2 regions of the Arthrobacter sp. 24S4-2 genome follow, and region 1 is predicted to be linked to the other one. Evidence: riboswitches for the same ligand, from Rfam matches in the RefSeq annotation. Region 1 holds a riboswitch; the other holds the start of a gene.

Region 1 (7,093 bases):
CCCGGGTAACCCTCGGCGTACTTGTTGGTCAGCACCGAACCCTGCGCCTGCATCACCGCCGCGGCGGTGTGGTTCTCCGAGGCGATCATCTCCAGGCCCGTACGCTGGCGGGCGAGCTCGTCATCGATCTTCGCCGCGATCTCCGGATCCAGCACGGACAGCTCCGCATCCAGGCTCGGGGAGACTACCTGCTCAAAGGCTGCCGTTGCGGCACCTGCCCCGCTCACAGCTCGCCGCCGTTCTTGGACGCGTACTCTTCAGCTGACATGAGCGGACCTTCTTCGGTCACGGCCACCTTGAAAAGCCAGCCGGCGCCGTAGGGATCGCTGTTGATCAGCGCCGGATCGGAAACGACGTCGTCATTGATCTCCACCACTTCGCCCGTTACAGGGGCGTACAGGTCCGAGACGGACTTGGTGGACTCCACCTCGCCGCACGCCTCCCCCGCGGTCACGGCCGAGCCGACCTCGGGCAGGTCAACGTACACGATGTCACCCAGGGCATCGGCGGCCACGGCCGAAATTCCAATCCCCGCAGGGCCCGACCCGTCACCAGCAACCCACTCGTGCTCGGCGGAGTACTTCAGTTCAGCAACTACTTTTGCCATTTGTGTTTCCTTCAGTTGGTGTGTGAAAAGTGAGAGAGCGTCGGCCTAAAACCTGCGAAAGGTGATAGAGCGTCCGAGGGCCGGCAGAGCCGGGCTTTTCGAAAGCGTGCGTCAAAGCGACGAAGGAGCAGCACGCGTGAAAAGTCCGGTCTGCCGGTCCGAACCCAACCCCGAGAAACCTACTTCGAGCGCTTGTAGAAAGGCAGTGGGACGACTTCGAATGGCTCCGCCTTGCCGCGCAGGTCGATGTCCAGGGCGGTGCCGGGTTCGGTGAACTCGACGTCGACATATGCCATGGCCACCGGGTAACCCAGGGTGGGGCTCGGCTGGCCGGACGTCACTTCGCCAACAACGTTGCCGTCCTTGAGGACCGGGTAGTGGCCCCGGCCGGCTCTGCGTCCCAGGCCTTTGAGCCCGACGAGCTTGCGGCCGGTGGTGGAACCGGCGCCGGCTGCCTTCAGTGCGCTCAGGGCTGCCTTGCCGATGAAGTCCGATTCCTTGGCGAGCGAGACAACCGGGCCCAGGCCTGCTGCGTAGGGGTTGCCGCCGCGGGACAGCTCGTTGCCGTAGAGCGGCATGCCGGCTTCCAGGCGCAGCGAGTCGCGGCAGGCCAGGCCGGCGGGGATGAGCCCGTGCCCGGCACCGGTTTCGAGCAATGCCTCCCACAGGCCGGCTGCGTCCTGGTTCGGTACGTAGATCTCGAAGCCGTCTTCGCCGGTGTACCCCGTGCGGGCCAGCAGCAAATCCTGACCGTTAATTTCGACCTCGACCGCCGCGTAGTACTTGAGCTCCGTGACCAGCGAGTGCTGCTCGGCCGGGACCAGCGTCAGCAGAATGGCCTCTGCGTTGGGGCCCTGAACGGCGATCAGGGACGTCTCGGCAGACACGTCGTCCACCTTTACGTCGAAGCTTCCCTCTTTGCCGGAAGCGGCCCTTTCGGCCAACGCTGCGGCGACCACCACGGCATTGCCGGCGTTGGGCACCACCAGGTACTTCTCTGTTCCATCCGCAGCCGCGGGGAGGCGGTACGTGATCAGGTCATCGATGATGCCGCCATCTTCCTGGCAGATCAGCGAGTATTTGGCCTTGCCGACGGCGACCGCCGACAGCTTGCCGGCCAGGGCGTAGTCCAGGAAGGCTGCAGAGTCCGGGCCGGTGACCCAGACTTCACCCATGTGCGAGAGGTCGAACAGGCCGGCGGCGTTGCGCACGGCGTGGTGCTCGGCCAGTTCGGAGGAGTACTTCAGCGGCATCTGCCACCCGCCGAAGTCGGTGAAGGAGGCGCCGGCTTTTTTGTGCTGCTCGTAGAGCGCGGTGTAGTTCTCAGTCATCAGGAATCCTTAGTTTTCAAACTCGACTGTGTTGTCTTCGAAAGCCTCTATGTTGTCCTCGAACGCTTCGAGGGGCGGGCAGGAGCAGACCAGGTTGCGGTCCCCTGCCGCGCCGTCGATGCGGCCGACCGGCGGGAAGTACTTGTCCTGCCGGAGGGTGTGCACGGGGAAGGCAGCCTGCTCGCGCGGGTACTCGCGGGCCCAGTCGGAGGAGACGACGGCGGCAGCGGTGTGCGGGGCGTTGCGCAGCGGGGAGTTCTCCAGCGTGAAGTCACCGGCGGCCACCTGTTCAATCTCAGCGTGGATGGTGATCATCGCTTCGATGAAACGGTCGATCTCCGCGAGGTCCTCGGACTCCGTCGGCTCCACCATCAGCGTGCCCGCAACCGGGAAGGCCAGGGTGGGTGCGTGGAAGCCGAAGTCGATGAGGCGCTTGGCTACATCCTCCGCGGTCACGTCGGTCCTGGCCGTCAGTTGACGCAGGTCCAGGATGCACTCGTGCGCCACGAGTCCGCCTTCGCCGGTGTAGAGGACGGGGTAAAACTCATTCAGGCGGGACGCGACGTAGTTCGCCGCGAGCAGCGCCGACTTGGTGGCCTCGGTCAGCCCCTGGCCGCCCATGAGCTTCACGTAGGCCCAGGAGATCGGCAGCACACCGGCGGACCCGAAGCGCGAAGCCGAGATCGCAGCACCAGTTCCTGGTTCGATAGCGCCAGCCTCGTGTGCGGCCTTGTTGGCGTCGCCCGGCATGAACGGCGCCAGGTGCGCCTTGGCAGCCACCGGGCCCACGCCGGGACCGCCGCCGCCGTGCGGGATGCAGAAGGTCTTGTGCAGGTTCAGGTGCGAGACGTCGCCGCCGAACTTACCGGGCTGGGCCAGGCCCACCAGTGCGTTGAGGTTGGCGCCGTCCACATAGACCTGGCCGCCTGCCGCATGCACCGAGTCACACACCTCGCGGACGTCGGCGTCGTACACGCCGTGGGTGGACGGGTAGGTGATCATGATGGCAGACAGGGCGTCCTTGTGCAGCTCGATCTTGGCATTGAGGTCGGCATGGTCGATCGTGCCGTCGGCCGCCGTGGCCACCACAACCACCTTCATGCCCGCCAGGACAGCGGACGCAGCGTTCGTGCCGTGCGCCGAGGCCGGGATCAGGCAGACGTTGCGCTGCTGCTCCCCGCGGGAGTGGTGGTAGCCGCGGATGGCCAGCAGGCCGGCGAGCTCACCCTGGGAGCCGGCGTTCGGCTGGATGGACACCTGGTCGTAACCGGTGATTTCGGCGAGGTCAGCTTCCAGGCCTCCGATCAGCTCACGCCAGCCCTCGGTCTGGGAGTCCGGGGCAAAAGGGTGGATGGAGGCGAACTCGGGCCAGGAGATGGCTTCCATCTCGGCCGTGGCGTTCAGCTTCATGGTGCAGGAACCCAGCGGGATCATGGTGCGGTCCAGGGCCAGGTCCCTGTCCGAGAGCTTGCGGATGTACCGGAGCAGCTGGGTCTCGGAGCGGTGCTTGTTGAAGACCGGGTGCTGCAGGAAATCGGAGGAACGCAGCACCGCGTCGGGTAGTTCGAAGCCTTGCGCGTCCACCACCGGACCCGCGCCAAAGGCGACGACCACCGCGGAGAGGACCTCCGCCGTCGTCGTCTCATCGACTGACACGCCAACCGTGTCCGCATCGATGAAACGCAGGTTGATGCCCCGGGCCTCGGCAGCGGTAAGGACCTTCCGGGCCTTCCCGGGCACGCGGACCGTGATGGTGTCGAAGAAGGAGTCGCTCACCAGTTCCCGGCCGGCGACCTTGAGAGTGGCGGCGAGGGCCCGGGCGTTGTTGTGGACGGTCTCGGCGATGGCCTTCAGCCCGTCGGGGCCGTGGTAGACGGCGTACATCGACGAGACGATGGCCAGCAATGCCTGCGCGGTGCAGATGTTGGAGGTGGCCTTTTCGCGGCGGATGTGCTGCTCGCGGGTCTGCAGGGCCAGGCGGTAGGCGGGAACGCCGGCGTTGTCCTTGGAGACGCCGACGATGCGTCCCGGGAGGGTGCGTTCCATGCCGTCACGCACGGCCATGTAGGCCGCGTGCGGGCCGCCGAAGAACAGCGGCACGCCCAGGCGCTGCGTGGATCCGACGGCGACGTCGGCCCCCTGCTCGCCCGGCGGGGTGATCAGGGTCAGTGCCAGGAGGTCGGCGGCAACGGTGACCAGTGCGCCGCGGTCTTTAGCCGCGGCGATCACGGCGGACTGGTCCCATACCCGGCCGGATACGCCGGGCTGCTGGAGTACGACGCCGTTGATGTCGCCGTCGGGAAGTCCCTGGGACAGGTCCGCGACCTCAACCTCGAAACCCAAGGCTTCGGCCCGGCCCTGCACGATGGCGATGGTCTGCGGGAGGCAGTCGGCGTCAAGGACGGTTTTGCCCTCGCGGGCCCCTGATTTCTGACCTGCGGTCTTATTGGCCCTGCGCATCAGCAGCACGGCTTCGGCGACGGCGGTGGCCTCGTCGAGGAGGGACGCATTGGCTACCGGCAGTGCGGTGAGGTCCTGGACCATGGTCTGGAAGTTCAGCAGTGCCTCGAGCCGGCCCTGGGAAATCTCGGGCTGGTACGGCGTGTAGGCCGTGTACCAGGCGGGGGCTTCAAGGATGTTGCGGCGGATCACCGGCGGCGTGACAGTGTCGTAGTAGCCTTGGCCGATCATCTGCACGGCCGTGCGGTTCTTGGAAGCCAGCTTGCGCAGCCCGGCCAGCACCTCAACTTCGCTGAGTGCGCTGTCCAGGCTAAGCGGCTTTTCCTGGCGGATGGAATCGGGGACCGCGTTGTCAACAAGACCGTCGACGCTGTCGTAGCCGACGGCCTTGAGCATGGTGTCGATGTCTGTTTGGCGTCGGGCGCCGATATGGCGGTCTGCAAATGTGGACGGGGACGACTGGATCGTCATTGAGGAACTCCATAATTCAGGTGGCACTGGAGTGCCACGATGATTCGGGTTCCTCCCCGCTCTGTATTGGACCTGAGAGTTTCCGCTTTGCCTGCTGTTTAGCAGCGCGCCACTTGCACCGTCGGTGAGCCCGGTTTCCCGGACTGCTTTCCAGAGTTGCCTTGCCGCGGCGGTACGTGGGCCTGAGAGATTCCTGGGGAGGATTTGCTCCTACGGCGCCTGCTGAACGTACCGGCAGGACTCTCCCGCCGCAGATCATAAGCTGTGCCACTGGTGGGTGACACGGCTCACACTTTATCTGCTGTTCGGGCCGGATGCAAAATTTGCGTCACATGGCCGGGTGTTTCCTGCCGCCAGGCGGCATTCTCCGCTGGTCCGGCGAAAGTCCGCGCTGAGGGCTGCCTTGTTTCCTGCACGCTTTGGAAATCGCTATTGTCACACAGGCAGGTAGTTAGTAATCTACGGCCAACCGGACTTTCGGCCGCATCTGGCGGCGCCCGGAACGGCGCTGCCGTCAGGGGCTACGCCCCGTACATTTAAGACGCCCAGTCACCGCACTGGCCGACAATGCGGAACACAGGACGCCACGCTTCCATTCAAGGGAGAACCTGATGTTAGGCACCAGAAGCTGCCTCGCCGCCGCTCTTGCCACTACCCTCGTGACCATGGCCGCCCCCGCACAAGCAGCCCCCGCCACGCTCGTGAGCGCGGGACCGGGAATCCTCGTCGCCAAGGGCGCCGCGGTGGATGTTCCCGTCACCTTCATGTGCGACACCGACCCCGCCCTGACCATCGCAATACCCGTGGTCCAACTGACCCAAAGAGTCAGCGACGGACGGATCGCCGGCGGCGCCGGAAACTTTCAGCTCAGCTGCACCAAGCAGGCCCAAACAGTCACCATACGAGTAGTTCCAAATGTGATGGCGTTCAACGAAGGTGCCGCCGCAGCTTCGGTCTACCTGCAAACCTGCAGTGCGCAATTCCAGTGCTCCGCCGTCATTATCAACACAGAAATAACGCTCGCCACACCGGCCGACACCGGGCTTCAGCACCAATAATAAACATGCCAAAGGGCAGCAGCGGCCGCTACAGGTCCACAGCGGCCATAGCTGCCCTCGGGATGCACCTGAGCTCAATAGCCGTAGCGCTCAACGGCGGAAGAACTGAACACGCGGATCCAGTTTTTGCTGCACGCAATCGAGTACTGCCAAACGAGTTCGGAAAGGAGCTAGAAATGCCCAACGACCCTACGGACATGGTCAGCGTCCGATACATGGTGGACGATGTCGATGCGGCGATCGACTTCTACACAAAGCACCTCGGATTCACCCTCCGGATGAGCGCCGCACCGGCGTTCGCCGACGTCGCCTGCGGCCAGCTGCGGCTTTTGCTGAGCGGGCCCAGCAGTTCGGCGGGCCGGCCAATGCCGGATGGCACGGTGCCGTCGCCGGGCGGATGGAACCGCATCCACCTCATCGTGGGCGATATCGCGGCCGAGGTGGAGCGGCTGCGCGCGGCGGGCCTCACCTTCCGGAACGACATCGTCACCGGTCCGGGCGGCCAGCAGATCCTGCTGGAAGATCCGGCCGGCAACGTGGTCGAGCTCTTCCAGCCGGCTGGCCGGTGATTGTTTCGGGACGTTCGACCCTACAGCTGCATTTCCAGACGTTGACAGACTGGTGGGAGACGAATCCCGAGGTTCATCCACAGGCATGCTCTGTTCAAGCGCGGGCCAACAGCACAAGGAAGCGCCGACCATGGCCACTATTTACATTCCTTACGGGACCACCGAAGGTCAGACAGCAAAGATCGCCGAGTACATCTCGGATGTGCTTCAAGCACACGGCCACAACGTGGAAACAGCGGACATTAAGCAGTCCGGGGATACTATTCCGGACGGGTACGACGCAATAATCGTTGGTGCGTCAGTCCATATGGGCAAGCACGAAGACTACGTCCGGGACTTCGTGCGAAAGAACAGTACCGTCCTGAAACACCTCCCGTCGGCGCTCTTCTCTGTCAGCCTGGCCGCGCACGGTGACACCGAAAACGCAGAGAGTTACGTGGAGAAATTCGAGGGTGAAACGGGTTGGCGGCCGGCTCAAGTGGGGCTCTTCGGAGGGGCGCTGCTCTACACGCAGTACGGTTTCCTCAAGCGCCATGTGATGAAGAAGATCGCCAGCGACAAGGGCACCCTGGATACGGACACGTCGCAGGATTACGT
Region 2 (7,093 bases), 1.6 Mb from region 1:
GGGAGGCCAGGCCGGCAGGCGTCAGCTCCCCTTCGTCCGCAATGGCGACGATGGCCTGCCAGAGCGCGGCGGCGTCGTCGTTCGCCACGAAGATCTCGAAACCGTCCTCGCCGGTGTAACCGGTGCGGGCCAGCAGGAGGTCGGTGGTGCGGCCGGCCACCATAAAGGGAACCTCGACGGCCGCGTAGTACTTCAGGCCGGTGACCAGATCGTGCTGGGCGGCCGGAACCAGGCGGAGCAGGATGCCTTCGGCCTTGGGACCTTGGACGGCGATCAGCGAGGTGGCGGCGGAAACGTCGTCCACGACGACGTCGAAGCCCCCCTCTTTGCCGGAACCGGCGCGCTCAGCCAGGGCATCGGCCACCACCTTGGCGTTGCCCGCGTTGGGCACCACCAGGAACCGGTCGTGGCCCTCGGCGTCTGCCTGCCTGCGGTACACGATGAGGTCATCGATGATGCCGCCGTCCTCGTTGCAGATCAGCGAGTACTTGGCCTTGCCGGCGGCCATCGCCGAAATCTTGCCGACGAGGGCATAGTCGAGGAACGCCGCGGCGTCCGGGCCGGTCACCCAGACTTCGCCCATGTGGGAGAGGTCGAAGATGCCCGCGGCCTTGCGGACGGCGTGGTGCTCGGCCAGTTCCGAGCTGTACTTCAGCGGCATCTGCCAGCCGCCGAAGTCGGTGAAGGAGGCACCGAGCTTCTTGTGCTCTTCGTGGAGTGCCGTGTAATTCTCAGTCATTGGGAGTCCTTAGTTTTCAAACTCGGAAAGCGGCGGGCAGGAGCAGATCAGGTTGCGGTCACCCAGGGCGCCGTCGATCCTGCCTACGGGCGGGAAGTACTTGTCCTGCTTGAGGGAGTGCACCGGGAACACGGCCTGTTCGCGCGGGTAGCCGCGGTTCCAGTCGGTGCTGATCGCGGCCGCGGCGGTGTGCGGCGCGTTGCGCAGCGGGCTGTCGGCAAGGGTGAAGTCTCCGTGTGCCACCTGGTCGATTTCCGCGCGGATGGAGATCATCGCGGTGATGAAGCGGTCGATCTCGGCGAGGTCCTCGGATTCGGTGGGCTCCACCATCAGGGTGCCGGCCACGGGGAAGGCCAGGGTGGGTGCGTGGAAGCCGTAGTCGATCAGCCGCTTGGCCACGTCCTCTGCCGTGACGCCGGTCTTGGCCGTGAGCTCACGCAGGTCCAGGATGCACTCGTGCGCCACGAGGCCGCCTTCGCCGGTGTAGAGGACCGGGAAGAAATCGTTGAGCCGGGCCGCAATGTAGTTGGCAGCGAGCAGCGCGGACTTGGTGGCGTCGGTGAGGCCCCGGCCGCCCATCAGCTTCACGTAGGCCCAGGAGATGGGCAGCACGCCGGCGGAGCCGTACTTGGAGGCGGAGATGGGGGTGCCGTCCGCGCCGTTGGCCGGATCAGCCGCGTTACCGGGCATGAACGGAGCCAGGTGCGCCTTCGCAGCCACCGGGCCCACGCCGGGACCGCCGCCGCCGTGCGGGATGCAGAAGGTCTTGTGCAGGTTCAGGTGCGAGACGTCGCCGCCGAACTTGCCGGGCTGGGCCAGGCCCACCAGTGCGTTGAGGTTGGCGCCGTCGATGTAGACCTGGCCGCCGGCTGCGTGGATGGCGTCGCAGACTTCCCGGACGTCGGCGTCGTACACGCCGTGGGTGGACGGGTAGGTGATCATGATCGCGGACAGGGCGTCCTTGTGCAGCTCGATCTTGGCGTTGAGGTCGGCGTGGTCGATCGTGCCGTCGGCGGCCGTGGCCACCACAACCACCTTCATGCCGGCCAGGACGGCGGAGGCGGCGTTGGTGCCGTGCGCCGAGGCCGGGATCAGGCAGACGTTGCGCTGCTGCTCCCCGCGGGAGTGGTGGTAGCCGCGGATGGCCAGCAAGCCGGCGAGCTCGCCCTGCGAGCCGGCGTTGGGCTGGATGGACACCTGGTCGTAGCCGGTGATTTCAGTCAGCTGGGCTTCGAGGTCGGCGATGAGTTCCCGCCAGCCCTCGGTCTGGGAGTCCGGAGCGAACGGGTGGATGGAGGCGAACTCGGGCCAGGAGATGGCTTCCATCTCGGCCGTGGCGTTCAGCTTCATGGTGCAGGAACCCAGCGGGATCATGGTGCGGTCCAAAGCAAGGTCGCGGTCCGAGAGCTTCCGGACGTACCGGAGCAGCTGGGTCTCGGAGCGGTGCGTGTGGAAGACCGGGTGCTGCAGGTAGTCGGAGGAGCGTTCGACGGCGGCATCCAGGCGGAAGTCGGTGCCCGCGTCGGAGCCAGCGTCTGCGACAGCCGCACCGAAGGCAGCCAGCACGTCTGCCACAACGGCGTCGGTGGTTGCCTCATCGGTGGAGATGCCGATGGTGTCGGCGTCGATCCCGCGGAGGTTGATGCCCTTGGCTTCGGCGGCCGCCAGGAAGTCCGACGCCTTGCCCGGGACGGACACTGTGACGGTGTCGAAGAAGCTGGCGTGCCGGACTGCCAGGCCGGCGGCCTTCAGGGAGGTGGCGAGGGTCCTGGCGTGGCCGTGCGCGGTCTCCGCGATGGCCTTCAGGCCTTCCGGGCCGTGGTAGACGGCGTACATGGACGCGACGATGGCCAGCAGCGCCTGCGCGGTGCAGATGTTGGACGTGGCCTTCTCGCGGCGGATGTGCTGCTCGCGGGTCTGCAGCGCCAGCCGGTATGCGGGCAGGCCGGTGGAGTCCTTGGAGACGCCGACGAGGCGGCCCGGCATGGAGCGTTCGAGGCCCTTCTGGACCGCCATGTAGGCGGCGTGCGGACCGCCGTAGAACAGCGGAACACCGAAGCGCTGCGCGGAACCGACGGCGATGTCAGCGCCCTGCTCACCGGGAGGGGTGATGAGGGTCAGGGCCAGGAGGTCGGCGGCAACGGTCACCAGTGCGCCGCGTTCCTTCGCGGCAGCGATGACCTCGGAGTGGTCGAACACGCGGCCGGAAACGCCGGGCTGCTGGAGCACAACGCCGTTGATGACGCCGTCGGGCAGTCCCTCGGACAGGTCCGCAACCTCAACCTCGAAGCCGAGCGCTTCCGCGCGGCCCTTGACGATGGCGATGGTCTGCGGGAGGCAGTCGGCGTCCAGTACGGTCTTGCCGTCGTGGGCCCCTGATTTCTGACCTGCGGTCTTATTGGCCCTGCGCATCATCAGCACGGCCTCGGCAACGGCGGTGGCTTCGTCGAGCAGCGAAGCGTTGGCGATGGGGAGGCCCACCAGGTCCTGCACCATGGTCTGGAAGTTCAGCAGTGCCTCGAGCCGGCCCTGGGAGATTTCGGGCTGGTAGGGCGTGTACGCCGTGTACCAGGCCGGGGCTTCGAGGATGTTGCGGCGGATCACCGGCGGGGTGACGGTGTCGTAGTAGCCCTGGCCGATCATCTGCACGGCCGTCTTGTTTTTGGCGGCAAGCTTGCGCAGCTCGGTCAGGGTTTCCACTTCGCTCAGCGCCGCGGTGAGCTCCAGCGGCGAATCCTGCCGGATGTCCTTCGGAACGGCCGTGTCCACCAGGGAGTCAACGGTGTCGTAGCCGACCGCCTTGAGCATGGCGTCGACGTCGGCCTCGCGGCGCGCGCCGATATGGCGGTCAACGAAGGAAGTGGAGGCTGAATTAACAGTCACAAGGAACTCCATAACTAAGGCGGCGCAGGGTACGCCACATCGATTCGGGTTCCTCCCCGCTCTGTATTGGACCTGAGAGTTTCCGCGCAGCCGTGCTTTCGCATGGCTCCGCTTGCACCGTCGGTGAGCACAGCATGTCGGGGTTCGGTGTCCTCAACGGGGGTTGGGACACCGGACGGACAGCCTGCTGCTTTCCAGAGTTGCCTTGCCGCGGCGGTACATGGGCCTGAGAGATTCCTGGGGAGGATTTGCTCCTACGGCGCCTGCTTGTACCTACTTGCAGAACTCTCCCGCCGCAGATCAAAGGCATATTTAGTTTGCGGTGACAACAGTCACAGCCCCTATTGTCCTACGCCGGAGACGCGTCTGCAAACTCCGTGGCCACGCCGACGCCGCGTTACGCGCTCCCGGCCCGGCGAGCCTGAACGGGGGGTTCGGTGGCGCGCGGCGACCAGCCGCGCAGGCGTTCGACGGCGGCGAGCAGGCCCTCGACGTCGCCGCTCATTTCGGGTGGGGACGCGCCGGGACCACTGGCCAGCATGGCATTGAAATACAGTCCGTCGCCCATGTAAAGCACGGCTTTGGCCATCGCAGGGCCGACGTCCCCGGCCAGCAGTTCCAGCCAGGCGCCCTGGACGGCGGCAAAACGGTGCAGCGTTTCCTCATGGGCCACTTCGGCCAGCCGCGTGGCCGCAACAAACACCCGGTCCAGAGGCGTGTCAGCCCAGAGCGAGGATTTGATGAAGTGAACAGCCGCCCCCTCCGGAGCGCCGGCCATGACTTCGACATCCGCCGCGACCAGCCGGTCCATGCGCTCCAGCAGCGCCGAAATCATGGCCTCCTTGTTCGGGAAGTGGTACAGCAGTCCGCCTTTGGAAACGCCGGCCCGCCTGGCCACCGCATCCAAGGTGGCGGCACGTTCGCCCACTTCAATGAGGAGGGATTCAAAGGCGTCGAGCACTGCCTCGCGTGCAACGGGTTTTCTGGCCATGGTTCCAATCATGCCCGGTGGCCCGGGCTCATTTCTTAACTATACCGTCCAGACGGTACAGTTATGGCTATGGGAACCTTCTCCTCAACTCCGACGCCGGTCACGCACCCTCGCATTGCCGGCACTTCCGACACGGCCAGCCAGCCCGCCGGCCGCCAGCCTGCCGCCCCGAGCGGGGGCGCGACTGGCTGGCCCTCGGGCTGCTGATGTTTCCGGTGCTGCTGGTGGCCGTCGACAACACGGCCCTGACGTTCGCGCTGCCCCAAATCGCCCGCAGCCTGGAACCCACCGGCGTGCAGCTCCTCTGGATCGTGGATGCCTATCCGCTGGTCCTGGCCGGGCTCCTGGTGGCCATGGGGAGTTTTGGCGACCGGATCGGCCGCCGCCGTCTCCTCCTGATCGGCAGCATGGGCTTCGCGGCGGTGTCGGCCGCCACCGCCTTCGCCCCCAGCGCTGAATGGCTCATCGCCGGACGAGCAGCCCTCGGATTCTTTGGTGCGATGCTGATGCCGTCCACGCTGTCCCTGATCCGCAACATCTTTCCGGACCCGAACCGGCGGCGGCTGGCCATTGCGATCTGGGCGGCAGGGTTCTCGGGCGGCGCTGCCCTGGGTCCGATCTTCGGCGGCTGGCTCGTTGAGCACTACTGGTGGGGCGCCATCCTGCTGGTGGCCGTGCCCATCATGCTTCCCATCCTGGCGCTGGGCCGGATTCTCATTCCCGAGTCCAGGGATCCCCGGCCCGGCACGGTGGACGGTGTCAGCATCGCCCTGTCCCTGCTGACCATGGTTCCCGTGGTCTACGGGATCAAGTCGCTGGCAACGGAGGGCTTCGGCGCAGCACCGGCCGCGGTCATCGGCTTCGGACTCTCGATGGGCTATGTCTTCGTCCGGCGCCAGCGGAGGCTGCCAAGCCCGCTGCTGGACGTGGGCCTGTTCGGAAACCGGATTTTCAGCACCGCCATCACGGCCAATGTCCTGGCGCTGTTTTCCTTCAACGGGTTCATCCTCTTCCTGGCCCAGCATCTCCAGCTGCTCGAAGGCCAGCGGCCTTCCGAATCCGGGATGGCGATGATCCCTGCCCTGGTTGCGACCGTGGTTGCAGGGTTGCTGGTGGTGCCGCTGGTGCGGAAAATACGGCCGGGCTTCGTGGTGGCCGGTGGCCTCTCGCTCAGCGCCACCGGCTACTTTGTAGTGGCCTTCGGTGACCATTCCCGCGGCCCGGCCCTACTGCTGGGCGCCCTCCTGATCCTTGCCTTAGGCGTGGGGGCTGCCGAAACGATCTCCAACGACATGCTCCTGGGTGCGGTACCGCCGGAGAAATCAGGGGCGGCCGCGGCCATCTCGGAGACCGGCTACGAGATTGGTTCGCTGCTCGGCACGGCCATCCTCGGCTCGATCCTCACGGCCTCCTACCAGCGGAACCTGATCCTGCCCGCGGCCATCACGGCTGACGGCCCCGGCACCGAGCACGGCATTTCGCAGGCCCGGGAGACGCTGGCCGGGGCCATGGAGTTGGCGCACTCGCTGCCGGGACCGCTGGCGGACGCCCTGACGTCCGCCGCCCGGGTTGCATTTGAGTCGGGTGTCCACGTGACTGCGTCCATCGGGCTGGTTCTAATGGCGGGAGCGGCAGTGCTCGTCGCCGTCGTACTCCGCGGAGTACCCAAGGCGAAGTAACGCCGTCAGCCGTGCTCGACGAATGCCTGCAGGGCATCCAGCAGCCCTTCGGTTCCTTCCTTCCGGCCCGCCGCCTGGTCCTCCTCGGTGAAGTAGGCACCCTGCTCGGTCAGGGTGAGCAGGGTGCCGTCGCCGTCGGGCGCGAGTTCCACGGTGCTGAGCGAAACCGACATGCGGCGGCCATTGAGGAGCATTTCGTAGCTGTACACGATCCGCTGGTCCTCCACGATGTCGTGATAGACGGCATGCATGGTGGAAACGAAGCCGCCCGCGGGCCCGCCGACGTCCGTTTCCGTACCGCCCTCACGGAAATCGAGGCTGGATTCGCCCTGCGTCCATTCGGCCGGACCCGCGAACCATTTTTTCTTGCTCGCATAGTCGGAAAAAGCGCGGAAAACGCGCGGCGGCGGGGCGTTCAGCCGGCGTTCGAGGCTGAAGCTTGCGTGCGTGATGGGGGTGGTCATGGCGTGCTCCTTGTTCGTCTGTTGATTCTGGGGGGTGGAAGTTATGCCTGCTCGGGGGCGTCCGGATGGTCCTCGGTTTCCCCGCGTTCCGCCGAAAGGAAGGACTCCAGGCGGTCGAGGCGGCGTTCCTGGTCCGTCCTGCGCCGGCCCAGCCAGCCTTCCGCCAGCCGGACCGAGGCCGGAACGATGCTGCAGCTGCGGACGCGGCCGGTCTTCTCGGTTCGGACCAGGCCGCTGTTTTCGAGCACCTGCACGTGCTGGACAATCGCGGGCAGGCTCATGGTGAATGGCCTCGCAAGCTCCGAGACGGACGCCGGCCCTTCGCAGAGCCGAACGA

What was found. Region 1 has a riboswitch for glycine ahead of gcvP (aminomethyl-transferring glycine dehydrogenase). Riboswitches for the same ligand answer to the same signal wherever they lie in the genome.
Region 2: linked by a shared signal. The riboswitch ahead of gcvP (aminomethyl-transferring glycine dehydrogenase) and the one ahead of gcvP (aminomethyl-transferring glycine dehydrogenase) in region 1 are both predicted to bind glycine.

What each region holds. Positions count from the first base shown of each region.
Region 1 is NZ_CP040018.1:4,865,609-4,872,701, forward strand. It holds gene glyA (serine hydroxymethyltransferase) at 1-227, opposite strand, end outside; gene gcvH (glycine cleavage system protein GcvH) at 224-607, opposite strand; gene gcvT (glycine cleavage system aminomethyltransferase GcvT) at 787-1,938, opposite strand; gene gcvP (aminomethyl-transferring glycine dehydrogenase) at 1,948-4,869, opposite strand; glycine riboswitch at 5,030-5,127, opposite strand; gene FCN77_RS22585 (hypothetical protein) at 5,481-5,927, shown strand; gene FCN77_RS22590 (VOC family protein) at 6,104-6,496, shown strand; gene FCN77_RS22595 (flavodoxin domain-containing protein) at 6,627-7,093, shown strand, end outside.
Region 2 is NZ_CP040018.1:902,389-909,481, reverse strand. It holds gene gcvT (glycine cleavage system aminomethyltransferase GcvT) at 1-739, opposite strand, end outside; gene gcvP (aminomethyl-transferring glycine dehydrogenase) at 749-3,622, opposite strand; glycine riboswitch at 3,827-3,925, opposite strand; gene FCN77_RS04295 (TetR/AcrR family transcriptional regulator) at 4,020-4,613, opposite strand; gene FCN77_RS04290 (MFS transporter) at 4,802-6,292, shown strand; gene FCN77_RS04285 (SRPBCC family protein) at 6,298-6,756, opposite strand; gene FCN77_RS04280 (helix-turn-helix transcriptional regulator) at 6,798-7,093, opposite strand, start outside.